3 regions of the Devosia litorisediminis genome follow, and region 1 is predicted to be linked to each of the others. Evidence: predicted binding sites of a transcription regulator. Region 1 holds the regulator's gene; each other region holds the start of a gene.
What was found. Region 1 encodes LexA, which represses DNA repair genes until DNA is damaged. Its sites were predicted from a motif close to TGTTCNNNNTGTGTTCNG; they were not measured.

Region 1 (9,980 bases):
GGGCGATGACGTGGCTCGCTACCTGCTCGATGCCGCCGAAGAGTGGAAGATGGATGCGCTGGTGGAAGTACATGACCAGCTTGAGCTTGATCGGGCCGTGGCGCTGGGCGCCGAGTTCATCGGCATCAACAATCGCAATCTGCGCACCTTCGAGACGACGCTGGAAACTTCGGTTAATCTGGCCGTTGGCGTGCCCAAGGGGACGCTACTGGTCAGCGAAAGCGGCATCGTCAATCACGAACACCTGCTCAAGCTCGACCATGAAGCCGGTATCGGCAGCTTTCTGGTTGGCGAGAGCCTGATGCGCCAGGACGATGTGACCGCGGCAACCAGAGCGCTATTGCATGGCGCCGCGCAGGCTGCGCCCTGATGGCCGACGGGCTCACCCATCTCAATGCCCGGGGCGAAGCCCATATTGTCGATATTGCCGGCAAGCCCGCAACACGGCGGCGCGCCGTGGCACAGGCCCGTATTGTCGGGCAGCCGCAGACGATTGCCACCATTATGGGCGGCAGCCTCAAAAAGGGTGATGCGCTGGCGGTAGCGCGGATTGCCGGTATCATGGCGGCCAAAAAGACCGCTGAGCTGATCCCGTTGTGCCACCCCATCCCGCTGACCAAGGTCAGCGTGGAGATTGCCGAACATGGCGAAGATGCCATCCTGATTGTGGCGACGGCTGAAACTACCGGCCAGACCGGGGTCGAGATGGAAGCATTGGTGGCTGCCTCCACGGCGGCGCTGACATTGTATGACATGGCCAAGGCGATTGATCGCGCCATGGTGGTGACCGATATCTGCCTGATGGAAAAATCGGGCGGCAAGTCCGGGGATTTCGTGCGCGCATGAGCCTGCTCCCCGTTGAAGAGGCCATTGCGGCCATTCTCAAGCGCGTGCCGACGCCGGTCGGCGAAACCGTGTCGCTGGATGCGGCGGCGGGTCGGGTCTTGCTCGAACCGGTCAAGGCCCGCCATGACCAGCCGCCCTTCAATGCCAGCGCCATGGATGGCTATGCCGTCGGGGCCGCTGACATCATGGAAGGTCACAGCCTCAAGGTCGTGGGGACCTCCCAGGCCGGGGCCAGTTATGCCGGACGTCTGGGCTCGCAAGAAGCGGTCAGGATTTTTACCGGTGCGCCGGTGCCCGAAGGGGCCGATGCCGTCATCATGCAGGAACAGGCCCTGCTCGACGGCGATCAGGTGTCGTTCAGCATCGAGCCCTTGCCGGGGCGCAATATCCGGGCCCTGGGCAATGACTTCACCACAGGCCAGACGCTGATCGAGGCTGGCGTCCGACTGACCCCGATGCAGATTGCCGTGGCCGCGGCAGCCAATACCCCGACGCTGACCGTGGCGCGACGGCCGCGTATTGCGCTGCTGGCGACGGGTGATGAACTCGCCCTGCCCGGCGCGGCGCTGGGGCCTGACCAGATCATTGCTTCCAACAGCTTCGGGCTGGCGCCCATGCTGGCCCCCTATGCCCATACCATGACCGATCACGGCATTGCCCGCGATGACCGGGAAGCCCTGCGCGACAAGCTCAGCGCCATTCTGGCCGATGCACCGGACGTGCTGATCACGACCGGCGGCGCCAGCGTTGGCGACCACGATATCGTGCAGGAAATTCTCGTTGAACTGGGCGTGACGCTGGATTTCTGGCGCATCAATATGCGCCCGGGCAAGCCGCTGATGTTCGGCACGATCGGCAAGACGCTGGTATTCGGCCTGCCGGGCAATCCGGTTTCGGCGATGGTCACGGCGATTGTTTTCATCAAACCGGCGCTGCGACACTGGCTGGGCCTGACGCCGCAGACGCCCTGGCACCTGCCACTGGCTGCCGCGACCCCAGCCAATACGGCGCGGCGGCATTTCATGCGGGCACAGTTGCAGCAGACTCCCAATGGTCCGGTGGCGCTGCCAATTTCCCAGACCGATAGTGGGCACACTTCATCCATGGCGCTGGCTGACCTGTTGATTGTGCAGCCCGAACAGGCCCCTGGACAGGCGGCGGGCACGCTGGTCGAAACCATTGTGGTCGACGCCTTCTAGGTTTCGGGCCGCCCCAGTTGCAGGAAAATCGTCGAGCATATTGCAGAACATAACTGGAACACATATAGTCGTTCTGTCTATGTTCCGATTCTCACCCCGAGGGGCCTATGCTGACGCGCAAACAACACGAGCTGTTGATGTTCATCCATGAACGGATGAAGGAAAGCGGCATTCCGCCTTCGTTCGACGAGATGAAGGATGCCCTCGATCTGGCGTCCAAGTCGGGCATTCACCGGCTGATCACCGCGCTGGAAGAGCGCGGTTTCATCCGCCGCCTGCCCAATCGGGCCCGGGCGCTGGAAGTCGTTAAGCTGCCGGATTCGATGAACCCGTCGCTTGGCGGCCGTAAGGCCCGCTTTGAACCATCGGTGATCGAAGGCAATCTTGGCAAGGTGGCGAGCCCGCCATCGCGTGTCGCCGCCGATGATGATGGCGTGCGCTCGATTTCGATCCCGGTGATGGGTCGAATTGCAGCGGGTACGCCGATCGAGGCCATTCAGAGCCATTCCCACACCATTATGGTGCCGCCCGAAATGCTGGGCAGCGGCGAGCATTACGCACTGGAAGTGCGCGGTGACTCGATGATCGATGCCGGCATTTTTGATGGCGACACGGTATTGATCAAAAAGCAGGATGCAGCCAGCACCGGCGAGATCATCGTGGCGCTGGTGGATGATGAGGAAGCGACGCTCAAGCGCTTGCGCCGCAAGGGCAATACGGTGGCACTTGAAGCCGCCAACCCGGCTTATGAGACCCGCATTTTTCCGCCTGACCGGGTCAAGGTTCAGGGCCGGCTTGTCGGGTTGCTGCGTAAATATTGATGGGGGCGGCGACGCCCGAAGCGTTGATCGCGGCCTATGGCGAGGCGATCAACACGCATCGCTTCGCGGTCGTCGCGCCCTTGATCGCCCAGGATGCCAGTTTCTGGTTCAATGATGGATCTCATCTTGGCATTGCAGCGATACGCGATGCCTTTGAAGCCACATGGGCACGGCTGGTTGACGAGCGCTACTGGCTGGAAGACCTGATCTGGATCGTAAAAGGTCAGGATATCGCGGCCTGTCGCTATCTGTTTTGCTACACGGCGGTTGTGAACGGAGATGTTCAATCTGGCGCCGGTCGCGGCACCTGCATTGTCGAGCGGCGCTTGCATGGCTGGGTCATCGTTCACGAGCATCTGAGCGCCTTGGCCTAGCGGCGCGCGGTGCGTGACTTCGGGAGTGACGGGCGATCAATGCCGGTATTGGCGTTCAGGCCGGACCGGTGGTCTTGATCCGCAATGTGGTGACCCACTTGTCAGGATCAGGTTCCTGCTCCGGGTCGGTCTCGTAGATTTCCAGACGACAGGCAAAGTGATGACCGTCGGACTGGGTTGCGCTATCCCATTCAATGCCCCGCTCCTTGGCCCAGCCGATCAGCATGGCTGTGGCATCATAGAGATCGTCATAGGGGCCGGTATGGGTGGTCCAGACGTAATGCCCCGCCGGTAGTTGCGAGAATTTTACGGTGTCGTCACCCGCTGCCGCGCGGTCCACCGGGACCCCTGCTTCCACTTCAAGCGTTCTGGCCATATCGATGCGGTTGTATTTGTAGAATGGCGCGCCGGTCGGCGTGATGCCATTGGCGGAGAGCCAGGAAAATAGCGCCGGAAAGCCCTCATTTGCGGGCTGCGCCATTTCGGCCATTGATACGGTAAAGCTGATATAGGCGTAGGTCTGGACCGGCAGGTCCTGGAAACGTGGAACAGTCAGCATAAGGCGCTCCTCCCGCAATATCATGCAGTCGCGCAGTTCTGCCCGCCTGCATCAATGCTGGTGACATTAGAATGGCGCGCGTCAGCGGGCCAGTACCATTGAGAGAATCAGTCGCGCGCGTCGGGCGGCGGTACGTCGGTGCTGGTGCGGCACTCGATCAGCCACACATCATAGACTGCGTGATCGACGGCGTTGAGCGCCGGGCTGTCGGCGAACATCCAGCCGGTAAAGATGCGCTTGGATGTGCCGGTCAGGCTGCGCTGATCGACTTCGAGAAAGGCCGATGTCCGCTGGGTCTCGGTGGCAGCGCGATTGTAGCAGGCGCGCGGGGTGATCTCGAGCGCGCCGAACAGCACGGTTTCATCGATATAGACGTCGAAGCGGGTGATGCGGCCGGTGATCTTGTCGAGCCCGGCAAAGGTCGCCACCGGATTGGCAATGGGCTGGGCCGATACGGGCGCTGCAACGCCAAAGACGCCCAGCGCCGCGAGCGGCGCCAGGGTCATCATCATGCGGGCAAGAGTTTTGAGGTGGCGCAAGGCGCCGTCCTTATTCTGGCGACCAGGCGTCGTAGTCACCGGTCACGCGGGGGCGTTCGCCCTTGTTGAGCAGGCTGCCATCGGGACGATAGGCGGCTGCCGTGCCGGTCAGGTTCTGCTGATGGGGCAGCTCCCAGCTCTTGGCGACATAGTTGGCCTTGGTTGGCACGATGTCGGTGCGATAGTGCATCCAGCCGTGCCAGCCCTGACCAATGGTCGAGGCGTCAGCGGGGCCGGCATAGGTCACATAACGCCGATCAGCCTTACGATCCTGGAAATAGCGATTGCCGAATTCGTCGCTGCCGACATAGTCGCCGAAGCGCCAGATCCACAGACGGGTGCCCCAGGTCTGACCACCCCACCAGGAGAAGATTTCGCTCAGGAACTGCTTGATACCGGATTTAGCCAATTGTCGATTCCGCCGTCGATAGCTGCGAGTGCGCCGGGTGTAACATGCGTGGTCAGATCAGCCTAGTGTTTGGCGGGTTTTTCGCGCGCTGTTTTCGCGCCCCGCTCACCCTTCTATAGGAGGGGCATCGGGGCCAGCTTTGCAGTGAGCGCCACCCTGCCCTGCACACAGCATCTGGTAGTGGGTCACAGGCAGATCACCACAAGCACTGGTAGTGGGCGCATTGTGGATTTCGCGTAATTTTTCTGCGCTTGACAGCTTTGTGACGGTTTGATTCGACGGCGTTGGTGGCATGGTTAGCCCATTGTAAACACGCGCCTGGCGGTGAATTTAGCCGTGGAATCTCGGCACTTTAGCGGGGCTTGTTCGGCTCACATATGCGCCGTTCACGTGACGCTCCAGCCTGCATAAAAGGGGGCGGCCAAGTCCGCGTTTTCCTTGCAGTTTGTCCCCACTATCCACATAATGAGCCTACTAGTGGTTGTCTGAACCACCCCTCCAACCACTAGACCTTGTGATTTCTTGCGTTGACGCATCGTTTGAATCGGCAGATGTTTTGGACAGGCCGACAACACACCATGTCGTCGGCTCAAGACCCCTGCTCAAAGCACTGGCATCAGACCGGCGCCATACAGGGGCACAGGCAAGTTTTTCGAGCCCGGCCACGGGCTCGGTTGGTGACGCGTCAAAACAGATTTGGGTGAGAAGCCGGGTTTTTCGGCTCGCGGGCATTTGTGTGCCCGTTACATTGGGGACTAAGACGACTATGCGCATTGAACGCCGGTTTACCAAAGCCAATGAAGACCGCTACGCCGGTCTCGAATTCCGCTCGGCCACGAGTGAGATTCGCAACCCGGATGGCTCGGTCGTCTTCAAGCTCGAAGATATCGCCATCCCCAAGAGCTGGAGCCAGGTTGCGGCTGACATCATTGCTCAGAAATACTTCCGCAAGGCCGGCGTCGCCAAGGCCCTCAAGAAGGTTGAAGAGAATTCCGTGCCGTCCTGGCTGTGGCGCTCCGTCCCCGACGAAGCTGCGCTCGCCAAGCTGCCGGAAGATGAGCGCTACGGTTCAGAAATGGACAGCCGCCAGGTGTTTGATCGCCTGGCTGGCACCTGGACCTATTGGGGCTGGAAAGGCGGCTATTTCGACAGTGAAGAAGATGCGCGCACCTTCTTTGACGAGCTGGCCTATATGCTGGCCAGCCAGCGCGTGGCGCCCAACAGCCCGCAATGGTTCAATACCGGTCTGCACTGGGCCTATGGCATTGATGGTCCGGGCCAGGGGCACTTCTATGTGGACCCCTTCACCCACAAGCTGGTGAGTTCCAAGAGCTCGTATGAACATCCCCAGCCCCATGCCTGCTTCATCCAGTCGGTCAATGACGATCTGGTCAATGAAAACGGCATCATGGATCTGTGGGTGCGTGAAGCGCGCCTGTTCAAATATGGTTCGGGCACCGGCACCAATTTCTCGGCCCTGCGCGGTTCGGGCGAAAAGCTCTCGGGCGGCGGCAAGTCCAGCGGTCTGATGAGCTTCCTCAAGATTGGTGACCGGGCGGCCGGCGCCATCAAGTCGGGCGGCACCACCCGTCGCGCCGCCAAGATGGTGGTGCTGGATATCGATCACCCCGATGTCGAGGAATACATCAACTGGAAGGTCAAGGAAGAGCAGAAGGTTGCCGCTTTGGTGACCGGCTCCAAGGTCGTCTCCAAGCACCTCAAGGCCATCATGAAGGCTGCCGTCAACTGCGAAGGCAGCGGCGATGACTGCTTTGATGTGGCGATGAACCCCGCGCTCAAGCGCGAAGTGCGCGCTGCCAAGAAGGCCCTGGTCCCCGAGAACTACATCTTCCGGGTCATCCAGTTCGCCAAGCAGGGCTATACCGATATCGAATTCCCGGTCTACGACACCGATTGGGACAGCGAAGCCTACCTGACCGTTTCGGGCCAGAACTCGAACAATTCGGTGCGGGTGAGCGACGAGTTCCTGCGCGCCGTTGAAGGCGATAGCGACTGGGACCTCAAGGCACGCCAGTCCGGCGTTGTCACCAAGACCCTTAAAGCCCGCGATCTGTGGGAGCAGGTGGGCTATGCCGCCTGGGCCTCGGCCGATCCCGGCATTCAGTACCACACCACCATCAATGAGTGGCACACCAGCCCCGAGGCCGGTCCGATCAATGCATCGAACCCCTGCTCGGAATACATGTTCCTTGATGACACCGCCTGCAATCTGGCATCGGTGAACCTGCTGCCCTATCGCAACCAGGATGGCTCGTTCAACACCGCTGCCTATGAGCACACCGTGCGTCTGTGGACCGTGGTGCTGGAAATCTCGGTGATGATGGCGCAGTTCCCATCCAAGGCGATTGCTGAACGGTCGTTCGAATACCGCACGCTGGGTATCGGTTACGCCAATATTGGCGGCTTCCTGATGACCTCGGGTATTCCCTATGACTCCAAGGAAGGCCGCGCCATTGCCGGTGCTGTCACCGCCATCATGACCGGCGTGAGCTATGCGACCTCGGCCGAAATGGCCAAGGAGCTGGGCCCGTTCAAGGATTACAAGCGCAATTCCAAGCACATGCTGCGCGTCATCCGCAATCACCGCAATGCTGCCCACGGCAATGCCGAAGGCTATGAAAAGCTCTCGATCACCCCCGTGCCGCTCGATCATGCTTCGCTGATCGACAGCGAATTGAGCGAACGCGCCAAGATCGCCTGGGACAACGCGCTCAAGCTGGGCGAAAAGCACGGCTACCGTAACGCCCAGGTTTCGGTTATCGCCCCGACCGGCACGATCGGTCTGGTGATGGATTGCGACACCACCGGCATCGAGCCAGACTTTGCGCTGGTCAAGTTCAAGAAGCTCGCCGGTGGCGGTTACTTCAAGATCATCAACCGCGCCGTGCCACCTGCCCTGCGCACGCTGGGCTATTCGGAAGCCGATATTGCCGAGATGGAGGCCTATGCGGTCGGCCATGGCAATCTCAACCAGGCACCGGGCGTCAATCCATCCACGCTCAAGGCCAAGGGCTTTACCGATGAGAAGATCGCCGCGCTGAACGCTGCGACCGCATCGGCCTTCGACATCAAGTTCATCTTCAACCAGTGGACACTGGGTGCGGACTTCCTCAAGACGCTGGGCGTCACCGATGAGCAACTGGGCGATTTCTCGTTCGACCTGCTCAGCTTCCTGGGCTTTTCCAAGAAGGATATCGAGGCGGCCAATATCCACGTCTGTGGCGCGATGACCCTGGAAGGTGCCCCGCACCTCAAGGCCGAGCATCTGCCCGTGTTCGATTGCGCTGCGCCTTGCGGCAAGATCGGCAAGCGCTCGCTGTCGATTGAATCGCACATCCTGATGATGGCGGCTGCACAGCCTTTCATCTCGGGCGCGATTTCCAAGACCATCAACATGCCAAACGACGCGACCGTCGAAGACGCCAAGCAGGCCTATATGCTGTCCTGGCGCCTGGCCTTGAAGGCCAATGCGCTCTATCGCGACGGCTCCAAGCTCAGCCAGCCGCTCAATTCATCCGTGCTGGCTGCGGCCGACGAGGATGAAGACGAGGATGCAGCCGAGGAAATGGCGGCGATGTCATCTGCCGCCCGCGTGCCGCAGGTTGCCGAAAAGATCGTCGAGCGCATCGTTGAAACGGTCATTCGTGACCGCGAAAAAATGCCCGATCGCCGCAAGGGTTACACCCAGAAGGCCGTCGTTGGTGGCCATAAGGTCTATCTGCGCACCGGCGAATATGATGATGGCCGTCTGGGCGAGATCTTCATCGACATGCACAAGGAAGGCGCAGCCTTCCGCGCGATGATGAACAATTTCGCCATCGCCATCTCGCTGGGCCTGCAATATGGCGTGCCGCTGGACGAGTATGTGGAGGCCTTCACCTTCACCCGCTTCGAGCCTGCCGGCATGGTCATGGGCAATGACCGGATCAAGAACGCCACCTCGATCCTGGATTACGTGTTCCGCGAACTGGCCGTGTCCTATCTCGATCGTGACGATCTGGCCCACGTCAATCCCGAAAGCCCGACCTCGCTGGGCAAGGGAGCCGACGAAGACAAGGCAACCGGTCGCCCCGCTGCCAACACCCCGGCCCCCATGCCTGCCGACAAGTTCGTGTCGCGTGGCATGACCCGTGGTCGCGTCAGCAATAAGAGCCTGATGATCGTTTCGGGCGACCATCACCTGAACCCGGTTCAGGCGATGCAGACCTCGACGGTGACCGCGCTCAAGGCGGCAACGGCGCTCAAGCCTGACAGCCAGGTGGCCCCCGCGGCCTTCCCGGCCGCCGAACTGAGCCCCCTGCCCAGCCCGCCGCCGAGCAAGGATACCGGCCTGCTGCGCGCCGAAGCCCAGATGAAGGGCTATACCGGCGACCAGTGTACCGAGTGCCACAACTTCACCATGGTGCGGAACGGCACCTGCCTGAAGTGCGACACCTGCGGGACGACGACTGGGTGTAGCTAAGTAGCTAAAAGATAGAAATAGTGTCGCTGCATATGAAGTTTGACCAGATTCCTGGCATCAGACGCAGAGAGGTGAGGCAAAGTGTGCCTCATCTCCTCAGGTCGGCCGACTAGGAAGTCGCCACTGACCAGATTGGTACTTGCTCGAAGTGCGATACTTGGGGGACGACGACTGGCCGAAATTGCCGTTCGAGGTACTGTTTGTGTGACGATCCCGATAGAATTTCCATTAGCGGGGCCGTCGTTTCCATCGCCGAACCGATAGTTTGTCCATTCAAGCAAAAAGGCCCGGAAATCCGGGCCTTTACTTTTGCGCCTCCCCAGCACCTGCACTCGAGTACTCCGGAGGGGCTGGAGACACGATTGCTTGTCGAAAACATTGATCTTGAGTGGCCTATCCTGCGGGGGCACCACCGTCGCACGGGCTAATGGTGGCGCTTGTTTCCAACGACCGTTCTGGGGCCGATAGCGGACCGGCGGCTTTTAGGACCTGAACGACGAAAGCTGCCGTTAGAGCGCTGCGCCAAAATGCCTTAAGTGATTGCGCCCATTGCTCAACCTAGGGAGCTGTAGCTAACAAGCTGGCTGCCGTTTCATAGACGGAGGCTGAACGGCTACAAAAGGCCGGAACAAATGTTGGGACCGGACACCTCCCCAAGGTCAGAAAAACTGACAACATTACGCCTCGTACCCACGGCTTTGTATCGGCGCGACGACGACAGCCCGGGTACCCGGAGAATTGTCTTCGAAC
Region 2 (9,980 bases), 1.3 Mb from region 1:
TGTGGGCACCCATACCCATATTCCCACTGCTGATCACCGCGTGCTCAAGGGGGGCACAGCCTTGATGGCCGATGCGGGGATGTGCGGGGATTTCGATTCCATTATCGGTACCGATACCGATGAGCCGCTCAACCGGTTTCTGACCGGCATTCCCAATGGCCGGTTCTCGCCATCGGAAGGCGAGGCCACGCTTTGTGGCGTGGTTATCGAGACCGACCCGCGCTCGGGGCTGGTCAAGACGGTCCAACCGCTGCGTATCGGTGGTACACTGGCCCAGGCTGAACCACGCTTTGACTAGCGTCTAGCTGGTGGAACGTCGGGCCGCACTTTGCGGGCTAATGCCTCGATAGGTGGTGCAAGTTATGCACAACCCGATCATTTGTGTTGCACATGCCAGTATTGTGAGTGCCCAATGACAATTGGGTGATCGCTTGGGGCCATTATCCATTTGCGTGTCCTCCCGGCCGCCACAGCACGCCCGAAACAGTTGAAACCAACTGCTTATGGAGCACGGGCTGCATGGATCCGATTATCAATTTTCTCAACGATATCTTCTGGGGCTATGTCCTCATTTACGGTTTGCTGGCCGTCGGGTTGTTTTTCACGGTCCGGCTAGGTTTTGTGCAATTTCTGCAATTCCCGGAAATGTTCAAATCGGTTCTGGGCTCCAAAAAGAACGACAAATCCGGCATCACCCCTTTCCAGGCGCTGTGCACCAGCCTTGCCTCACGCGTCGGCACCGGTAATCTGGCGGGCGTGGCGGTGGCGCTTTATCTGGGCGGTCCAGGCGCGCTGTTCTGGATGTGGATGGTGGCGCTGGTCGGCATGGCGACCGCCTATGCGGAGTCCACGCTGGCGCAACTTTACAAGACCCGAAATCAGGACGGCGACTATCGCGGTGGCCCGGCCTTCTACATTGCGCGCGGTCTGGGAGCGCCCTGGGCGGGTGGCATTTTCTCGGTCTGCCTGATCATCGCCTTCGGGCTGGTGTTCAACGCCGTGCAGGCCAATTCGATTGCCGATGCTTTCCAGGGCGCCTTCGGCTTTGAAAAGATCTGGGTCGGTATTGCCGTTGCGGCGCTGACGGCGGTGGTGATCTTTGGCGGCATCAAGCAGATCGCTCGAGTTGCCGAGTTGCTGGTGCCGTTCATGGCGGTGATCTATCTGGCCGTGGCGCTGTTCGTGGTGTTCAGCCATATCGGGGAGGTCCCCGGTCTGCTGGTGATGATCGTCGAGAATGCGTTTGGCTTTGGAGCCGCCACGGGTGGCATTGCCGGCGCGATGCTCAACGGCATCAAGCGTGGGCTGTTCTCCAATGAGGCCGGCATGGGCTCAGCGCCCAATATCGCGGCCGTCGCCACGCCCAATCCACACCATCCCTCATCGCAGGGCTTTGTGCAGGCGCTCGGTGTGTTCATCGATACGTTGCTGATCTGCACAGCCACTGGCCTGATGATCCTGCTCTCTGGCGTGATGGTGCCCGGTGGCGAACTGACCGGAACGCCACTGACACAGGCGGCGATGACCGTACATATCGGGGGCGCCGGACAGTACTTCATCGCCATTGCGATCCTGTTCTTCGCGTTCACCTCGATCATCGGCAATTACTCCTATGCCGAAAACGCCATGACCTTCCTCAAGCTGAGCAGCAAGCCATGGATCACGGCATTGCGGCTGGGCGTTCTGGCCATGGTGGTGTGGGGCGCGTATGAAAGCGTCGCCACCGTGTTCAATGCGGCGGACGCCTCGATGGGTCTGATGGCGACGGTCAATCTGATCGCCATTGTCATGCTGTCGGGCACGGTCGCCAAGTTGACCAAGGACTACGCCAAACAGCGCAAGGCGGGCCTTGAGCCCAGCTTCCATGCGGCTGACTATCCCGAACTGGCGGGGCGGATCGATGAGACGATCTGGACCCGCGACGCCTGAACAGTGCGGGGTCGGTTGGCGCCGACCCCGCCTCGTGCCTTTTCTTTTGCCGCACCGGATTCTATAAGCGGGCGAATTTTTCTCTTAGACGATCCGGGGTTTATCGAATGGCCGGCCATTCCCACGCCAAAAATGTGATGCACCGCAAGGGCAAGAGCGACGCGGTTCGCTCGAAGATTTTCTCAAAGCTCGCGCGCGAAATCACCGTTGCAGCGAAAATGGGCATGCCTGACCCGGCGTTCAATTCCCGCCTTCGACTGGCCGTCACCAATGCCCGTGCCCAGTCCATGCCCAAGGACAATATCGACCGCGCCATCAAGAAGGCAATCGGCTCGGACGGCGAGAACTTCGAAGAGATCCGCTATGAGGGCTATGGTCCGGGCGGTGTTGCGCTCATCGTTGAGACGCTGACTGACAATCGCAATCGCACTGCCTCCAATGTCCGCTCCTATTTCTCCAAGAATGGCGGCGCAATGGGGGAAACCAACTCTGTCGGCTTCATGTTCGACAAGGTTGGCGAGATTGTCTATCCGGCCAGCGCCGGCACCGAAGACGCCATCATGGAAGCGGCCATCGAGGCGGGCGCCGATGACGTCGAGAGCAGCGAGGATGGCCACTATATCACCACGACTTTTGAAGCGATGGTGGATGTTGCAGCGGCGCTCGAAGCTGCATTGGGCGAGGCTGAATCGGTCAAGGCCGTGTGGAAGCCGCAGACCAACACGCCGATCGACGCGGACAAGGGCGCTACGCTGATGAAACTGATCGCGACCCTGGAAGAAGATGATGATGTGCAGAACGTCTATTCGAACTTCGAGATGAGCGACGAGGACATGGCCAAGCTCGAGGTATAGTCGGCAGCAGGCCAACAGGATTTGGGGGCGGTGCCAAGGGTGCCGCCCTTTTTCTATGCGCTGCAGGGCAGGCTGGGGATGGGCAGGTCGGCGACGTTGACCACGGTCGACCGGTTGCGGCCCGTCTGCTTGGCCTTGTAGAGGCGTTGATCGGCAATGCGGAACAGTTCAGCGAAACTGGCGCGCCCTTCAAAGACTGCACCACCAATACTGACCGAGAGCGTGCGTTGGCGCCCGTCCGGGTTGAAGACGGCGAGATTGACCGAGCGGCGAATGCGCTCGGCAATGGCCTCGGTTTGAGAATAATCCAGGTCCGGCAGATAGACGGCAAATTCCTCCCCACCCATGCGACCCACCAGATCGCCAGTGCGCAGCACAGAGCGGATCGAGCGGGCGATGATGGCCAGAGCCTGATCGCCATTGTCGTGGCCGAACAGATCGTTGATCGCCTTGAAATTGTCAGCGTCGATCATTAGCAGTGCGCCGGTGGCGGTGGTCTCACGCTGGGCCAGCAATATGGTGACCCGGGCGGTGAAGGCGCCGCGATTGAGGCATGAAGTCAGGCTGTCGGTGCGGGCGACCAGACCCAGCCGCATATTGCTCAAAGCCAATCCCCGTACGCGCATGCCCAGAAACAAAAACAGCGGAATGCCCAGCAGGGCGGGGAGCACGGTGGCGCTGAAAATCGAGCGCTGCAGGGCGGTGGGGCCCAAATCACCAAACATCAGCGTGTTGAAGGCGACCGACACCAGCATACACGACAGAGTACCGAACAGGGTCCACCGGCCAACGCTGGACCAGCTCTGCAGGGCAGTCAAAGTCTTGGAAGGTAACATCGGACAATCTCCGGCTTGCGAACGGCGCAACTGAGCGCGGGCGGATGTAAATAGGACGAAGTCTGGTGGTTCACCTCGATCAGAGATGTTGGCCGGTTTGGGTCATGCGGCCTGCATCATCGCTACGCAATCACGGCCGGAGTTCTTGGCCTGGTAGAGGCGTTGATCGGCATGACGGTAAAGTACGGAAAACTGTGTTCTGGCGGAGTAGATAGCGCCTCCAATCGAAACTGAGAGTGGCCATTTGGTACCGGCTGGTGAAAAAGCGATGGCCGCGACGGCACTGCGCACGCGCTGTGCAACCCGGTCGGCTGCGACAGCATCGGTGCCGGGCAGGAAGATGCCAAATTCCTCGCCACCCAAGCGGCCAATGATGGCGGCGGTGTTGGCCGTGGCGGCATGAAGCGCATCGGCGATCTGGCGCAGGGCCTGATCGCCGACGTCATGCCCGAAACGGTCGTTGACGGTCTTGAAGTTGTCCGCATCGATGACGAGCAGAGCGCCGCCAGCGTTTGCGGGGGCGTCGAGATAGTCGGCCACCTGATGGGTAAAAGCGCCGCGCGAGCGGCACCCGGTTAACCAATCGGTCGAGAGCAGTGCCTGGAGCTGCAGATTGGCCTGGCGCAGCTGCTCGTGACGCAGTGTCAGCACAAATACCAGGGGGCCACCCAGGATGATGGGCATGGTGATGGCCACGAGCAGTCCGGCCAGGCTCGTGCCTGCTGAAAAGGTCTCCATGATCACATTGGTCAAAATGACCGAAAGTGCCACGGAGACGGCGGTTGCACTGCCCGCAATACGCTTGATCCGGCGCCACGATTTTATCGGCAGCTCGGTGTTTAGTCCGGTCATTTATTGATCCCTGCATCCCTTGGTCGGAACGCTAGGGGGGCATCTTGAAGAATGTGTTGGCGGGATCGATAAAATTTTAGCCAGATGGAGGTTATCCACCGTCGCCGTTGCCATTTTGTTCACATTGAACTTGGTAGGATTGGCGCCTGTGATTAAGGATACCCCATGAGCTTATCCACACGAATCATCGGCATCGATCCGGGCCTGCGCCGCTGCGGCTGGGGCGTGATCGAAAGTCAGGGCAGTCGGCTGACCTTTGTTGGCGCAGGAACGGTGACGCCACCGGTCGACGGTTCGCTGGCCGAACGGCTTGCGGTGTTGTTTTCCGGGTTGGGCGCGGTCATGGACCGCTATGTGCCCGCAGAAGCTGCCGTAGAAGAAACCTTCGTCAATGCCGGGGTGCGCTCGGCTCTGATTCTCGGGCAGGCGCGGGGGGTGGCATTGCTGACCCCGGCAGCACGCGGCTTGCCGGTAGCCGAGTATGCCGCCAATCTGGTCAAGAAGTCGGTGGTCGGGACCGGTCATGCTGCCAAGGGGCAGGTAGAATTGATGGTCAGGACCTTGATGCCGACGGCCGATTTCAAAGGGCCCGATGCGGCTGATGCGCTTGCGATTGCGATCTGTCACGCCCATCACCGGGTGGCCAACCAGCGATTGAGGGCAATGGCATGATCGGCAAGCTCAAGGGACTGATCGACAGCTTTGGCGATGACCATGTGCTGATCGACTGTGGTGGGGTTTGTTACGAGGCATATTGCTCGAGCCGCACGCTGCAGGCCCTGCCGTGTGTCGGGGAAGCTGGCGTGGTTTTCATCGAGACCATCGTGCGCGAGGACATGATCCGGCTCTATGGTTTTGCAACCGAGAGCGAGAAGGCCTGGTTCAATCTGCTGTCGACTGTTCAGGGCGTGGGTGCCCGGGTGGCGCTGTCGATCCTGTCGGTGCTGTCGCCATCAGAACTGTCGAGCGCCATTGCGCTGCAGGACAAGGCGATGATTGGCCGCGCCAATGGTGTGGGTCCCAAGCTGGCGGTGCGCCTGTTGACCGAACTCAAGGGCAAGGTGCCCACCGGCGCCGGTATTGATGCGGGCACGCTGGGGCTGCAGGCCGCGCTGGGTGATGGTGTTGCGCCGGGCGCGATTTCGGATGCGGTTTCGGCGCTGACCAATCTGGGTTATTCGAGCGCGCAGGCATCGGCCGCGCTGGCCCGAATCGTGGCGCGTGAGGGGGAGGGTATCCCCACCGAGAAACTGATCCGGCTAGGATTGCGGGAGCTGAGTAGTTGACTGATCTGACCTCTCCAGCCGCCGGGCGCGACGACAATCTTGATGTGTCGCTGCGTCCCTCGGGCTTTTCCGAGTTTGTCGGTCAGGCTGCAGCGCGTGCCAATCTCGAAGTCTTCATCCAGGCGGCCAAACAGCGTGGCGCAGCGCTGGACCATGTGTTGTTTGTCGGCCCGCCCGGTCTGGGCAAGACGACGCTGGCGCAGATCATTTCCAAGGAATTGGGCGTTGGCTTTCGCGCGACGTCGGGCCCGGTGATTGCCAAGGCTGGCGATCTGGCCGCCCTGCTGACCAATCTCGAAGAACGCGACGTGCTGTTCATCGACGAGATCCACCGGCTCAACCCGGCGATTGAGGAAGTGCTCTATCCCGCGATGGAGGATTTTCAGCTCGATCTGATCATCGGCGAAGGTCCGGCTGCCCGCTCGGTGCGGATTGATCTGGCCAAGTTCACGCTGGTCGGGGCAACGACACGTGCCGGGCTGCTGACCACGCCGCTGCGTGACCGTTTCGGCATCCCGGTGCGGCTCAATTTCTATACGCCTGAGGAACTGGTGCAGATCGTAACGCGCGGCGCGCGTTTGCTGGACATGCCCATGGCGCCTGATGGGGCCATGGAGATTGCCCGCCGGTCGCGCGGAACACCGCGCATTGCCGGGCGGCTGCTGCGCCGGGTGACCGATTTCGCGCTGGTGGACGGATCGGGCGAGATTACCCGAGCCATCGCGGACAAGGCGTTGCTGCGGCTTGATGTGGATGCGCGCGGGCTCGATCAGCTCGATCGGCGCTATCTGACCACGATTGCTGATTTCTATGATGGTGGCCCGGTGGGCATTGAGACCATTGCCGCTGCATTGAGTGAGCCCCGTGACGCCATTGAAGAAATCGTTGAGCCCTATCTGCTGCAGCAAGGGTTCATTCAGCGCACCCCGCGTGGCCGCATGCTGACAGGCGCTGCTTTCCAGCATCTGGGCAAGGTTGTGCCGCAGGGATTTGTTGGCATGCAGTCCAGCCTGTTTGAGGAGCCCGAGGCGTGAGCGTGCATCGCTTCCCGGTCCGTATCTACTACGAGGACACCGATTTTTCGGGCAATGTCTATCATGCGGCCTATTTGAAATTCTTCGAGCGCGGCCGCACTGAGTTTCTGCGTGATGCAGGTATCCATCATTCCGAACTGGCAGCGCAGGGCGTGGCATTTGCAGTCCGCTCGATGGATATCCAGTTCGACGGCGCGGCCCATATCGACGATCTACTGACGGTGACGACCGCTGTTGCCTCCGCCACCGGCGCACGACTCATGCTGACCCAGACCATCATGCGCGCGGACACCGTACTGACGCGGGCCAGCGTGATGGTAGTGGCGATCAAGACAACGGGTGGACCTGCTCGCATGCCGGCTGCGGTGCGCGCGCTGGTGACTCCGGAAAGCTAGGCGCTTCGCCCCGGCGGAATGGCTGATCACATCTCGGTGCTTGTTGCGCGCCGAATCGCTTTGTTAACCAATCCTTGACCATAATTGCGGCAAAGCGAGCTTATGCCCGGCTGCCTATCCACAACGGTCCGGTTTCCGGGCATTTCTCTTAATTTTGACAGATTTCGACCCCATCGCCTGATGGCAGAGGGTCGGGTGCGTGAACCGGGCCAAAAAGGATCACTACATGGAAGCCATGGACGCTGTGGGTGCCGCTGTGCCGCACACCGATTTTTCCATATGGGGCTTGTTCTGGGCTGCCGACTGGATCGTCAAGTCGGTGATGCTGGGATTGCTGGGTGCCTCGATCTGGTGCTGGGCGATCATCATCGACAAGACCATCATCTATCGCCGCACCAATGCCGAGATGAACCGCTTTGAGCGGACATTCTGGTCGGGTCAGTCGCTTGAAGAGCTCTATCAGATGCAGTCCGAGAAGCCATCGGGCGGCATGGGCGCGGTGTTTGTCGCCGCGATGAAGGAGTGGAAGCGCAGCCACGAGCAGAATGCGGCGAGCTTTGTGGGCATGCAGCAGCGCCTGGACAAGGTGCTCGATGTCGCCATTGCCCGCGAGAGCGAAAACCTGGAAAAACGGCTGGGCTTTCTAGCCACTATCGGTTCGGCCGGACCATTTATCGGTCTGTTCGGCACCGTGTGGGGCATCATGAATGCCTTTACCGCCATTGCTGCGTCTTCAAGCACCAATCTGGCTGTGGTCGCCGGGCCGATCGCCGAGGCTCTGTTTGCGACCGCCATTGGTCTGGTCGCGGCTATCCCGGCGGTTATCGCCTACAACAAGCTGAGTTCCGACTCATCCAAGATGGTGGGGCGCCTGGAAGGCTTTGCCGACGAGTTCTCGACCATTCTCAGCCGTCAGCTCGAAGCGCGGAGCCACTAGCATGGGCATGGGCGCAGCAACCAGTGGCGGGGGCGGCGGACGCCGCCGTCGCGGCCGCAAGAAAGCGGTGATGAGCGAAATCAATATTACGCCCATGGTGGACGTGATGCTGGTTCTGCTGATCATCTTCATGGTGGCAGCGCCAATGATGACGGCTGGCGTTCCCATTGACCTGCCGCAGACGGCGGCCAATGAAATGCCCAGTCAGACCCAGCCGGTCACCGTCGCAGTGACGCCGGAGGGGGTGATCTATGTCGACGAGAATGCGGTTGCCGAGGCCGAACTGATCAATACATTGACCGGAATGAACACCAGCCCGGAAGACCGGATCTTCCTGCGCGGCGATACCACGGCTGACTACGGCTCGGTGATGCGCGTAATGGGCATTCTGTCGGCGGCAGGCTATACCAAGATCGGTCTGATCACCGAGCGGGAACCGGGCTAGTCCAGTGCGCATCGGCGTAACCGCATCGATCATCGCCCACATCGTTGTGCTGACCATCGGCCTGATCAATCTGGGTCTGGCAGAGCCATTGATGCCGGCGGTAGAGTCGATCTCGGTCGATCTGGTGCCGGTGGAGGAATACTCCAATATTCGCGCTGGCCAGCTCGACAGCACGATTGTCGATACCCAGACGCCATCAATCGTTGAAGATGATACGCCCGCCGAGATTGCCCAGCCTACGGGCAATACCGAGCAGGACCAGGTGACGCCGTCGCCCGCCGACATACCAACGCCCGCCCCCGTGACCAACACCGCGCCTGCACCCGAAAGCCAGCCCGAACCTGCCCCTGAGCCGGATCCCGCGCCCGAGCCTGCGCCGGCACCTGAGCCTGTTGTTGCCCCCGTGCCAGCAACGCGACCCACGCCTGGTCCAGAGCCAACGCCAGAACCCACTCCTGCGCCTGAGCCGACTCCTGAGCCCGTGCCAGCGCCAACGCCTGAACCAGCGCCAACGCCGGAGCCTGCGCCCGAGCCAACCCCTGAACCTACACCGGATCCCGTGACGCCTGCGGTCGCAGCGCCGGTGCCGGCATCGCGTCCGGCCAATCTGGATCAGAAGCGGCAGCAATTGGCAGCCGCCGAGGCGGAACGGAAGAAAAAGGAAGAAGAAGAGCGCAAACGAGCAGCTGCGGCCCAACAGGCGCAACAACAACAGCCCAAGCCGCAGCTCGATGCCTCACTGGCCGACGATATTTCTGCCATTATCAACAATGATAAGACCACCGGTGGCACCACCGGACAAGGTGGCACGCCGACACTGGGTGACACGACGGGTACCTCTGCCCGTTTGAGTCAGTCGGCCATTGATGGTCTGGTGGCGCGGATCAAGACATGCTGGAACCTGTTGCCCAGCGATATCAATAGTGGGCTCAATGTGCGCCTGATGGTGACCATGAACCCTGATCGGACCGTGGCCGGCACACAGATTATTTCGGCCGATGCCTCTGCGGCAGGTGGCGCGGTGGCCCGCGCAGCGCAGCGTGCGGTGACACAGTGCGGACCCTACGAGATGCTTTCGGCAGACGCTTATGATGAATGGCGGCAGATTGAAGTGGAACTGCGGCCGTGACTTTGAATTGGTACGCTGGGCGCGCAACATGGCGCACCTGCGGCGAGATTGGAGACGATAAATGACATTGCTTACCCGGCGCCTGGCGCTCAAACTTGGCTTGGCCGCTGGCGCGTTGCTGGCCGGCTCTTCGCTCGCCATGGCGCAATTGCGCATTGTGGTGGAGGGGGCCAATTTCCAGCCATTGCCCATCGCCATTCCTGATTTCGCGTCCTCGGACCCCGCCTTTGGTCGGGAAATCGCCGAGATCGTGCGCAACAATCTGCGCCGCTCGGGCCTGTTT
Region 3 (9,980 bases), on a different contig from region 1:
CCGGTATTGAGCGCGAAATTCGCTGCACGGCCTCGCCGGTCCGCACGCAGGGCGACAAGCTGTCGGGCGCCGTGCTGGTGTTTCAGGATGTGACGCAAAGCCGGACGCTGCAGCGCGAGCTGGCGCATTCGGCCAATCATGACGATCTGACCGGCCTGCCCAACCGCGCCGCATTCGATCGCGCGCTCAATAACGCCATTGTGGCTGCAACTGACCGGCAGCACCAGCACTGCCTGCTCTATATCGATCTGGACCAGTTCAAACCGGTCAATGACACGGCTGGACATGCTGCGGGCGACGCATTGCTGCAACAGGTGGCCCAGACCATACGCGGCAGCTGTCGCAGCCACGACATGGCGGCGCGCATTGGCGGCGATGAATTCGCCGTGCTGCTGCAGGATTGCCCGGCATCGGGCGGCAAGGCCATCGCCGACAAAATGGTACGCGCCATTGCCGCCTTGTTGTTTGACTGGGCTGGCCGCACCTACAAGATCGGCGCCAGCATTGGCATGACGGCCATCACCGCCACCCCTGCCTCGCCACTGGGATTCATGGGGGAGGCAGACGCCGCCTGCTATGCCGCCAAGGCCCGCGGCCGCGGCATGGCCGTGCAATTTAAGGATATCTAGTCGAGCGGCTTGAGATCCCCCAGCAGGGTCGGCAGCAATTCGCTGACCGTGGGATGGATGTGTACGGTTTCAACCATCGTGGTGTAGGGTGTGCGCGCCGCCATCAATTGCAGCAGCACCTGAACCACCTCGTCGCCGCCAATTCCCAGTATCGCCGCGCCCAGGATCTGCTTGGTGTCAGCGTCAACCAGCACCTTCATCATGCCCTGCGTCTCGCCGCGCTCCTTAGCGCGACTGACCCGCGACATCGGACGGGTGGCGATCAATGCCTTGCGACCCGATTTGCGCACTTCATCTTCGCTCATGCCGATGCGGCCAAGCGGCGGATCTATGAACAGCCCATGGACGGGAATGCGCCCGGCGACGGAGCGGTCGCCCTTGTCGATGACATTGTCGCCGACGATTTCAAACTCATTATAGGAGGTATGGGTGAAGGCACCGCGTCCATTGACGTCACCCATGGCCCAGATACCCGGCGCGCTGGTGCGCAGATGTTCGTCGGTGACAATGTAACCGCGCTTGTCGGTCTTGACCCCAGCGGCAGGCAGATTGAGCGCGTCAGTATTGGGCGTGCGCCCCAGGGCGATGAGCAGATGACTACCCTCCACCGAGGCCCGGCGTTCGCCGGTCTTGAGCGAGAGCAGCACGCCGCCGCCAGCCCGGGTCACCGATTCCACAGTGGTCTTGAACAGGAAGGTCACGCCTTCGGCTTCGAGAATCTTGCGTATCCAGGCCGAGATATCGGCGTCTTCACGCGATGCGGGCCTGTCACCACGATCAATCACGGTGACCTTGGCACCAAAGCGGGCATACATCTGGGCAAATTCCAGCCCGATATAGCTGCCCCCCACAATGACCAGATGCCCCGGCAGGGTATCAAGGTTCATGATCGAGCTGTTGGTCAGATAGGGCACCTTGTCGATGCCGGGCCAATCTGGCACAGCAGCGCGGGCGCCAGTATTGATGAATATCTGCGGCGCGGTGATGGTGCGCTCGCCGATCTGGACTTCGCTGGGGGAGAGGAAACGCCCCTCGCCCTCGATATACTCCAGCGCTTCGATGCCGCCGAGCCATTCGGTCAGGCTCTCTACCGAAGCGCCGACGACGGCGTCCTTGCGAGCCTTGACCGCCTTCATGTCCACGCTGACTGGTCCCTTGACGGCGACACCGAAGTCACCGGCACGGCGCGCCATCCAGGCAGCGCGGGCGCTGGCGACCAGCGTCTTGGTGGGGGTGCAGCCGTCATTGACGCAGGTGCCGCCAACATGTTCGCGCTCGATCAGCGCGACCTTTTTGTTTTCGCCAGCCAGACGTGCTGCCAGAAACGGGCCGGACTGCCCTGCCCCGATAACGATGGCATCAAACTGATCCGACATGGTCGACCTCCGCAATTGTGCATACTGACTGCCGACCCAACGGGTGGCGCCGCCTAGGGTTCAATCCAACCGCACCCGTGCGACCATGCGGTTTGAATCACCGCGCGCGCAAGTGCTGTCTGACATGATTGCGGCTATGGCCGGTGGAGCGATCAGTCGCCGCGCAGCACTTCGTCGATTTCGGGCAGATTGTAGAACTGGCGCACCACGTCCCACCCCTCATCGGCAGTATCCACAACGTTGAACAGGTCCAGATCGCCCGGCGAAATGGTGCCGGCGTCCGCCAATGCTTGAAGGTTGAGCACCTTTCCCCAGAAATCCTTGCCGAACAACAGGAGCGGCACGCGATCCATGCGACCGGTCTGGATCAGGGTCAGGGTCTCAAAAAATTCGTCGAGCGTGCCAAACCCGCCGGGGAAAACCGCCACGGCCTTGGCCCGCAGCAGGAAGTGGATCTTGCGGGTGGCGAAATAGTGGAAATTGAAGCTGAACTCGGGCGACACATAGACGTTGGGCGCCTGTTCATGGGGCAGCACGATGTTGAAGCCGATCGAGGGGGCGCCGACATCGGTGGCACCGCGATTGCCCGCCTCCATGACGCCTGGACCACCACCGGTGACCACGACATATTCCTTGTTATCCATGGCCTTGGCGGTTGTGGAGGCCAGTTGCGCAAAGCGGCGTGCCTCGTCGTAATAGCGCGAGGCCGCCTCCAGATTCTTGCGCTGGGTATCATTCTTTGCAGCCCAGGCATCCTTGCCAGGCTCGGGAATGCGCGCACCACCAAACAGCACCACGGTCGAATTGATGCCACGTTCGCGCAGCACGAATTCGGGCTTGAGATATTCAAGCTGGAAACGAATCCCGCGGGTGTCTTCGGAGGTCAGGAATTCGTCATCGGCAAAGGCCAGACGGAAGGCCGATGACTCGGTCTGCGGCGTTCTGGGAGCAAGCTTGGCGGAAGCGATATCTTCCTTGGACGTCCGCAGTGAAGTTTGACGACGCTTGGCCATGAATGCGATCTCCTGTGCTCCAACCCGTCTAGCCGATGGGCGGAATGATCGCAACGCAGGCGGCGCATGTGTCACAGTTTGCGCCGAGGCCTTGCCATTGACGCAATTAATTCGCATATAGCGCACCGGGAGGTTGGCGCGGACGTGTTCCTCGCCAACCGGGTCAGGTCCGGAAGGAAGCAGCCCCAACGAGACCTTCACGGGTCGTTGCCAGCCTCCTACTTGCCTCTATGATGGTCGCATGACCACAGGCAGATTCCGAACCTTGACCTAGAGGGGCACGATGGCTGACGCTACGACCTCGCCCTATCTCGTCCTTGCCCGCAAATACCGGCCACAAGACTTCACAACGCTTGTTGGCCAGGATGCCATGGTACAGACGCTGGGCAATGCGTTCGCGCAGAACCGCATTCACCACGCCTTCATTCTGACCGGCGTGCGCGGCGTGGGCAAAACCACGACAGCGCGCATTCTGGCCCGTGCCTTCAACTATGAAGATGCCAGCGGACCGCACCCCACGCTCGACCTGAGTGTTGAGGGCGAGCACTGCCGTGCGATCATCGAAGGCCGCCACGTCGATGTGATCGAAATGGACGCCGCCTCCAATACCGGCATTGGCGATATTCGCGAGATTATCGACTCGGTCAAATACGCGCCGTCATCGGCGCCCTACAAAGTCTATGTGATCGACGAAGTGCACATGCTCTCCACGGCCGCCTTTAACGGCCTGCTCAAGACGCTGGAAGAGCCACCGCCCTATGTGAAGTTCATCTTCGCCACGACCGAAATCCGCAAGGTGCCGGTGACCATCCTGAGCCGCTGCATGCGGTTCGATCTGCGCCGCATCACGCCCGAAATCATGTCGGCCTATCTCGAGTCGATCCTGAGCCAGGAAGGCATCAGCTTTGAGCCTGAGGCACTGGCGATGATCGTGCGGGCCGGCGAAGGCTCGGCGCGCGACAATCTCAGCCTGCTCGATCAGGCGATTGCCCATGGCAATGGCACGGTCACCGCCGCAACGGTCAAGGCCATGCTGGGGCTGGGCGACCGGGCGCGGATCATCGATCTGTTCGAAGAATTGATGGGTGGCCGGATTGGCGAAGCCATCGAAACGATGCGCAGCCTGTATGACATGGGCGCCGATCCACAGACGCTGGTCGCCGATCTGGCCGATTTCACCCATCTGGTGACGCGCATCAAGGTCGTGCCCGCCGCAGCTGATGATGTGTCGCTGACACCTGATGAGCGCACACGCGGCGCCGATCTGGCGGGCAAATTGCCCATGCGGGCGCTGACACGGGCCTGGCAGATCCTGTTCAAGGGCTATGACGAAGTGGCGCGGGCCAATAATGGCCTGCAGGCTGCCGAAATGGCGTTGATCCGCCTGGCCTATGCCGCCGATCTGCCCAGCCCGGACGATCTGATTGCCAAGCTGGCCAATCAGCCCGCGCCGGCCGCCGGCCAGCAATCAATGATGCCGATGCCGCGCGGTCCCTCTGGCGGGTCTTCGGGCGCCTCCTCGGCCATGCGCGTTGAGCAGCCCCGCCCTATCGATACTGAAGCCATCGCGAGCCAGCCTGCGGTACCGCAGGCGCAGGTTCAGCCCGCGCTGGCCACTGTGGCCAGCTACAAGGAGTTGATCGCCCTGGCGGGCGCCAAGCGCGACGTGCTGGTCAAGCTCGCCCTGGAAGGCTCCATGCGACCTGTGTCGTTCGAGCAGGGCCGGATTGAGGTCGCGCTGGTCGACGGCACCGACCCGGGCATCATTGCCACGCTATCGGCGCGCCTGCAGAAGTGGACCGGCGAGCGCTGGCTCGTGATGGTTTCAACCAAACCGCCAGAGGGGCTGACGGTCCGTCAGGAGACCGAGCAACGCACACAGGCTCACCATGCCGCGGCGCATGAGGACCCTTTGGTCAAAGCCATTTTAGAGACATTTCCGGGGGCCAAGGTGGTCAACGTCAAGGTGCGCGATGACGCAGCTGTCGTTGATGATGTTCCCCCACCCCCAGTTGAAGAGGATGACGACGAATGAAAGACATTATGGGCATGATGAAGGCTGCCAGCGAGATGAAAGGCAAGATGGAGGCCATGCAGGCCGAGCTTGCCGAGCTGGTCGTTGAAGGCCGCTCCGGCGGCGGCATGGTCGTGGTTTCGCTCACCGGTAAGGGTGACATGAAGGGCGTCAAGATCGACACCTCCATGTTCAAGGAAGATGATGTCGAGGTCCTCGAGGATCTGATCATCGCCGCCCATGCTGATGCCAAGACCAAGAGCGAAGCGGCCATGCAGGAGCGCATGAAGGAAGTCACCGCCGGGTTGCCCATCCCCCCCGGCATGAACCTGCCGTTCTAGGCCATTCTGCAATTGGCCAATGGTGGACCCGAGATTGAACAACTGATCCAGCTGCTGGCACGTTTGCCGGGGCTTGGACCGCGCTCGGCTCGTCGGGCCGTTCTGCAGTTGATCAAGAAAAAAGAGCAGTTGATGATCCCGCTATCGGCGGCGCTGGATCGGGCTGTCGAGGCTGTGCGCACCTGTGAAGTGTGCGGCAATGTCGATACCATCAGCCCATGCTCGATCTGTTCGGATCCGCGCCGGGGCGATAGCGGCATGTTGATCGTGGTGGAAGACGTGGCCGATCTGTGGGCGCTGGAGCGCGCTGGCGTTGGCGCGGTCAGATATCATGTCCTGGGCGGCGTCCTGTCGCCGCTGGACGGGATCGGCCCTGACGATATCAGCATCAATGAGCTGATCGCGCGGGCACATGAGTTCCGCGAGATCGTACTGGCGGTCAACGCCACCGTCGAGGGACAGACCACAGCCCACTACATTATGGACCGACTTGGCGAGACAGAAATCAAGGTCAGCCGCCTAGCCCACGGCGTACCCGTGGGCGGCGAGCTGGATTATCTTGACGAAGGCACGCTGAGCCAGGCGCTGAAAGCCCGTACCGCGATCTAGTCGTCTTAGGTGTCTAGTCGGTCTGGGCGTCCAAATCTTCCGCCACCTCCTCGGTATCTTCTGCCTCTTCGGCAACGCCATCGTCAGCGGTGCTGCCCTGCTTGATGGCTTGTCGGGCGTCAAAATCATCGGGTGACAGGGTGTCGAGGCGATCGCCCTGACCGGTTTGGAGCGGGGCACCCAGACCGGCAAAGTCGGCATTATTGTCGACATCTTCCATGGACCCGCTCAGCTCCTCAATGGCGCGGTCCACCTCATCGAGCAGAGCCGCCGGGTCTTCCTCGCCCCAGTCGCCGCTCTCACGTGCGGCGCTTTCGTCGCGCAGTTCCCGCAGCCGCGCCAGACGCTCGCTGGCCGGACGGTCTGCGCCATAGAGCAGGTCTTCGACCTCGCTCTGACTATAGGGCTGTGCGATGCCGGGCTGATCGGCGTTGTCGAAATTGGTGTCCTGCGGCAGCAATGTGCCGGGGTGATCGATATGTTGCGCCAAGACGGCCTCCTGCAATTGGTTTTGCGGGGAGGAACGCGACGGTGCGAAACTGGTTCGACCGACAGAGCAATCGTGATCAGGCCAAGTCGCCCGGATCGTCGACCACCAGCCGCAACGTCGGTTCAGGATCGCTCTGATCGCCATCACCGCCATCCCAGTCAGGCGGAATGGCCCGGTTGGACTTGGCGCCGAGTTCACGCAGCATTTCGACCTGACGCACCACATTGCCATTGCCTGAGGACAGCTGCTTCTTGGCGTCGTCGAAGCTTGACCGAGCCTTTCCCAGATGACCATCGAGCTTGTCCATGGTGCTCAGGAACCCAGCCACCTTGTCGTAGAGCGCACCGGCACGGCTGGCGATCTCTTCGGCATTGCGGTGACGCTTTTCGATGTCCCAGACATTGCGCACTGTGCGCAGCACGGTCATCAGCGTGGTGGGTGTGGTCAGCATCACGCCCTGACTCATGCCATATTCGACCAGCTTGGTATCGGCCTGAATAGCGGTGGCCAGCGCCGATTCGATGGGCACGAACATCATCACGTAATCGAGGCTGCTACGGGCGTGGCGTTGATATTCCTTGCCGCCCAGCGTCTTGATGTGGCTGCGGATCGAGACAATGTGGGCCTGCAGATACTGGTTCTTGGCGTCATCCTCGCAATTGACGTAGGCCTCAAAGGCGGTGAGCGACACCTTGGAGTCGATGACCAGACGGTCATTATTGGGCATCAGCACTTCAACGTCAGTGCGCACTCGAGCACCGTCCTCGCCCGTGTGGCTGGCCTGGGTGATGAACTCTTCGCCTTCGCGCAGGCCTGAGCCTTCCAGAATGGTCGAGAGGATCATTTCGCCCCAGGCACCCTGAGTCTGGGAATTACCCTTTAGCGCCCGGGTCAGGTTCTGCGCTTCGGTGGTGATCTGCAGATTGCTGGCTGCCAAAGCGCGGATCTGTTCGCCCATGGTGGCGCGGTCGCGCAGCAACTCACCCTGAAACTCGACGATTTTCTCGTTGAGCGGCTTGAGCAGCACGTCGACCTGCTCACGGTTCTGCTTGGAAAATGTCTCGCCATGGCTTTTGAGCACTTCGCCGGCAATGGCCTTGAACTCATCGGTCATGTGCTGGCGCGCCTCAAGGAAGCGCTTGTGGTTCTCTTCGGCCTGCTTGACCTGCTCAGCCATGCGGGCGCGCAGGCCCGAGACTTCCGAGAGCAGCGACGACCCCTTCTCACGTTCGATGTCGAGCAGTTCTTCGCCGCGCTCTCGCTCCTGGGCGAGCTGATGGTCCAGTTCCTGAATGCGGCTGTCGCGCTCGGTAATCTGAGCCAGGAAATTGCTGCGCAACTGCTCGGACGCCTGCTGGGCAGCCGCTTCGGCGCGCGCGGCGCTGGCGCGCATGGCGCCCACCACAATAGCGGCCAGCACCAGAACGAGTAGCACCCCGCCCAGAATTGCCGCGGTGAGGTAAGTGACCGGCCAGTCGCCGAGTGTAAAAAGCAGTGTGTCCATGCGTTGAGTCTAGCCGATTCGAGGCGTTCCCATAATGTTCCAATGCGCCGATGACGCCATCGCGACTGCCACAAGAGTTGACCTCACGCGCGAAAATACCATATCGAGAGGCACTTCCCTTATTGCCGGACCTTCATCATGGCCATTCGCCCCATTCTCGTCATTCCCGATGCGCGCCTGCGTGCTGTCACCGATCCGATCATCGAGGTCGATGAGGAGATCAAGACCCTGGCCGCCGACATGCTTGAAACCATGTATGACGCGCCCGGTATCGGTCTGGCTGCGCCGCAGATCGGGGTGATGAAGCGTATCGTGGTAATGGATCTGGCTGGGGAAGATGAGAAACCCGAGCCGCTGGTGATGATCAATCCCGAAATCACCCATTTCGGCGAGCAGATGCAGGTGACCGAAGAGGGCTGCCTGTCGATCCCCGAACTGTATTACGAAGTCGAGCGTCCCAATGATGTGGTGGTGAAGTACACCGATCTTGAGGGCAAGGAAGTCACCAAGGAAGCCGAGGGCAAGCTGGCCGTGTGCATTCAGCACGAACTCGATCACCTCGATGGCGTGCTCTATATCGACTATCTCAGCCGCCTCAAGCGCGACCGGGTCATCAAGAAATTCGACAAGGCTGCCAAGCGCGCCGCTGGCTAGAATTGCGCCGGCCCCAGTGTGGGCCAGGCCATCAAGGAAGGTCGGACAATGCGTGTCGTCTTCATGGGTACGCCCGATTTTTCCGTGCCGACCCTGACAGAACTTGTTTCCAGCGGTCACGAAGTGGTGGCGGTCTATACCCGCGCGCCCAAGCCGGCTGGCCGGGGACAGGAAGAGCGCAAATCGCCTGTCCACATGGCGGCCGAAGGTTTCGGCATTCCCGTGTTCACACCACGCTCACTCAAGGGCGAGGCCGAGCAGATCATCTTTGCCAGCCATGATGCCGATGTTGCGGTTGTGGTCGCCTATGGCCTGCTGCTGCCCAAGCCCGTGCTTGATGCGCCCCGCCTGGGGTGCCTGAACCTGCATGGTTCGCTGCTGCCACGCTGGCGTGGCGCGGCACCGATCCAGCGCGCGATCATGGCCGGCGACAGCCAGACCGGCGTGCAGGTGATGCAGATGGAAGAAGGGCTCGATACGGGCCCGGTCGGTCCGGGCGAAGTCATCGCCATCGCCCCCGACATGACGGCAGGCGAACTGCACGACACCATGATGCGGGTTGGTGCCGATCTGATGGGGCGGGCCTTTGCCGCGCTGGAGCGCGATAGCCTGGAGTTCACGCCACAGCCTGAAGAAGGCACCACCTACGCCAAAAAGATCGAAAAGGCCGAGAGCCGCATCGACTGGTCGCGACCCGCCGCGGACGTCCATAATCACATTCGGGGGCTGTCACCCTTTCCTGGCGCCTGGTTCGAAATCGACCTAGGTGGCAAGTCGGTGCGGGTCAAGGCACTGCGATCCAGCCTGGGTGAGGGCACCGGTGCTCCCGGAACCCTGTTGGGCGACCTGACAATCGCCTGTGGTGACGGTGCGGTGCGGCTGACTCAGATGCAGCGCGAGGGTAAGGGCGCAATGGATGCCGCCACCTTCCTGCGTGGTGCGGGTACGCTGCCGGCTGCTGTCCGCTAGGCATGCCCCGCTTCAAGCTCACCATCGAATATGACGGCACGCCGTATTCCGGCTGGCAGCGGCAGAAGACGCAGCCGAGTGTGCAGCAGACGCTGGAAGATGCCATTTTCAGGATGACCGGCGAGACGCTCACGCTGCAGGCCGCAGGTCGCACCGATGCGGGTGTGCATGCGCTGGGCCAGGTGGCTCATATCGATTTGACCCGAGAATGGGACCCGTTCCAGGTCCGCGAAGGGCTGAACCATCTCATGCGACCCAACCCGGTTGGGATCATCGCCGCCGAGCGAGTAGACGAGACGTTCGAGGCGCGGTTCTCTGCAACTGCGCGCCACTATGAGTACCGCATCCTCAATCGCCGTACGCCAGCGATCCTGGAGCGCA

Region 2: a site for LexA is predicted at 4,577-4,594, ahead of ruvC (crossover junction endodeoxyribonuclease RuvC). Genes of this name have one in related genera too.
Region 3: a site for LexA is predicted at 8,001-8,018, ahead of KD146_RS14695 (DNA recombination protein RmuC). Genes of this name have one in related genera too.

Annotation. Positions count from the first base shown of each region.
Region 1 is NZ_JAGXTP010000001.1:1,477,245-1,487,224, forward strand. Features, by position in the region: gene trpC (indole-3-glycerol phosphate synthase TrpC) at 1-370, shown strand, start outside; gene moaC (cyclic pyranopterin monophosphate synthase MoaC) at 370-846, shown strand; gene KD146_RS07110 (molybdopterin molybdotransferase MoeA) at 843-2,045, shown strand; gene lexA (transcriptional repressor LexA) at 2,153-2,866, shown strand; gene KD146_RS07120 (YybH family protein) at 2,866-3,240, shown strand; gene KD146_RS07125 (GyrI-like domain-containing protein) at 3,296-3,799, opposite strand; gene KD146_RS07130 (DUF2155 domain-containing protein) at 3,907-4,311, opposite strand; gene KD146_RS07135 (NADH:ubiquinone oxidoreductase subunit NDUFA12) at 4,349-4,732, opposite strand; gene KD146_RS07140 (vitamin B12-dependent ribonucleotide reductase) at 5,514-9,230, shown strand; gene KD146_RS07145 (histidine kinase dimerization/phosphoacceptor domain -containing protein) at 9,908-9,980, opposite strand, start outside.
Region 2 is NZ_JAGXTP010000001.1:178,922-188,901, forward strand. Features, by position in the region: gene KD146_RS00875 (TIGR00282 family metallophosphoesterase) at 1-298, shown strand, start outside; gene KD146_RS00880 (alanine/glycine:cation symporter family protein) at 520-1,929, shown strand; gene KD146_RS00885 (YebC/PmpR family DNA-binding transcriptional regulator) at 2,037-2,783, shown strand; gene KD146_RS00890 (GGDEF domain-containing protein) at 2,837-3,619, opposite strand; gene KD146_RS00895 (GGDEF domain-containing protein) at 3,722-4,471, opposite strand; gene ruvC (crossover junction endodeoxyribonuclease RuvC) at 4,637-5,143, shown strand; gene ruvA (Holliday junction branch migration protein RuvA) at 5,140-5,757, shown strand; gene ruvB (Holliday junction branch migration DNA helicase RuvB) at 5,754-6,791, shown strand; gene ybgC (tol-pal system-associated acyl-CoA thioesterase) at 6,788-7,186, shown strand; gene tolQ (protein TolQ) at 7,422-8,123, shown strand; gene tolR (protein TolR) at 8,125-8,568, shown strand; gene KD146_RS00930 (hypothetical protein) at 8,573-9,697, shown strand; gene tolB (Tol-Pal system beta propeller repeat protein TolB) at 9,759-9,980, shown strand, end outside.
Region 3 is NZ_JAGXTP010000002.1:382,282-392,261, reverse strand. Features, by position in the region: gene KD146_RS14735 (diguanylate cyclase domain-containing protein) at 1-629, shown strand, start outside; gene KD146_RS14730 (FAD-containing oxidoreductase) at 626-2,005, opposite strand; gene KD146_RS14725 (LOG family protein) at 2,158-3,018, opposite strand; RNA gene ffs (signal recognition particle sRNA small type) at 3,146-3,241, shown strand; gene KD146_RS14715 (DNA polymerase III subunit gamma/tau) at 3,302-5,053, shown strand; gene KD146_RS14710 (YbaB/EbfC family nucleoid-associated protein) at 5,050-5,373, shown strand; gene recR (recombination mediator RecR) at 5,380-5,982, shown strand; gene KD146_RS14700 (hypothetical protein) at 5,996-6,472, opposite strand; gene KD146_RS14695 (DNA recombination protein RmuC) at 6,549-7,976, opposite strand; gene def (peptide deformylase) at 8,115-8,630, shown strand; gene fmt (methionyl-tRNA formyltransferase) at 8,679-9,599, shown strand; gene truA (tRNA pseudouridine(38-40) synthase TruA) at 9,602-9,980, shown strand, end outside.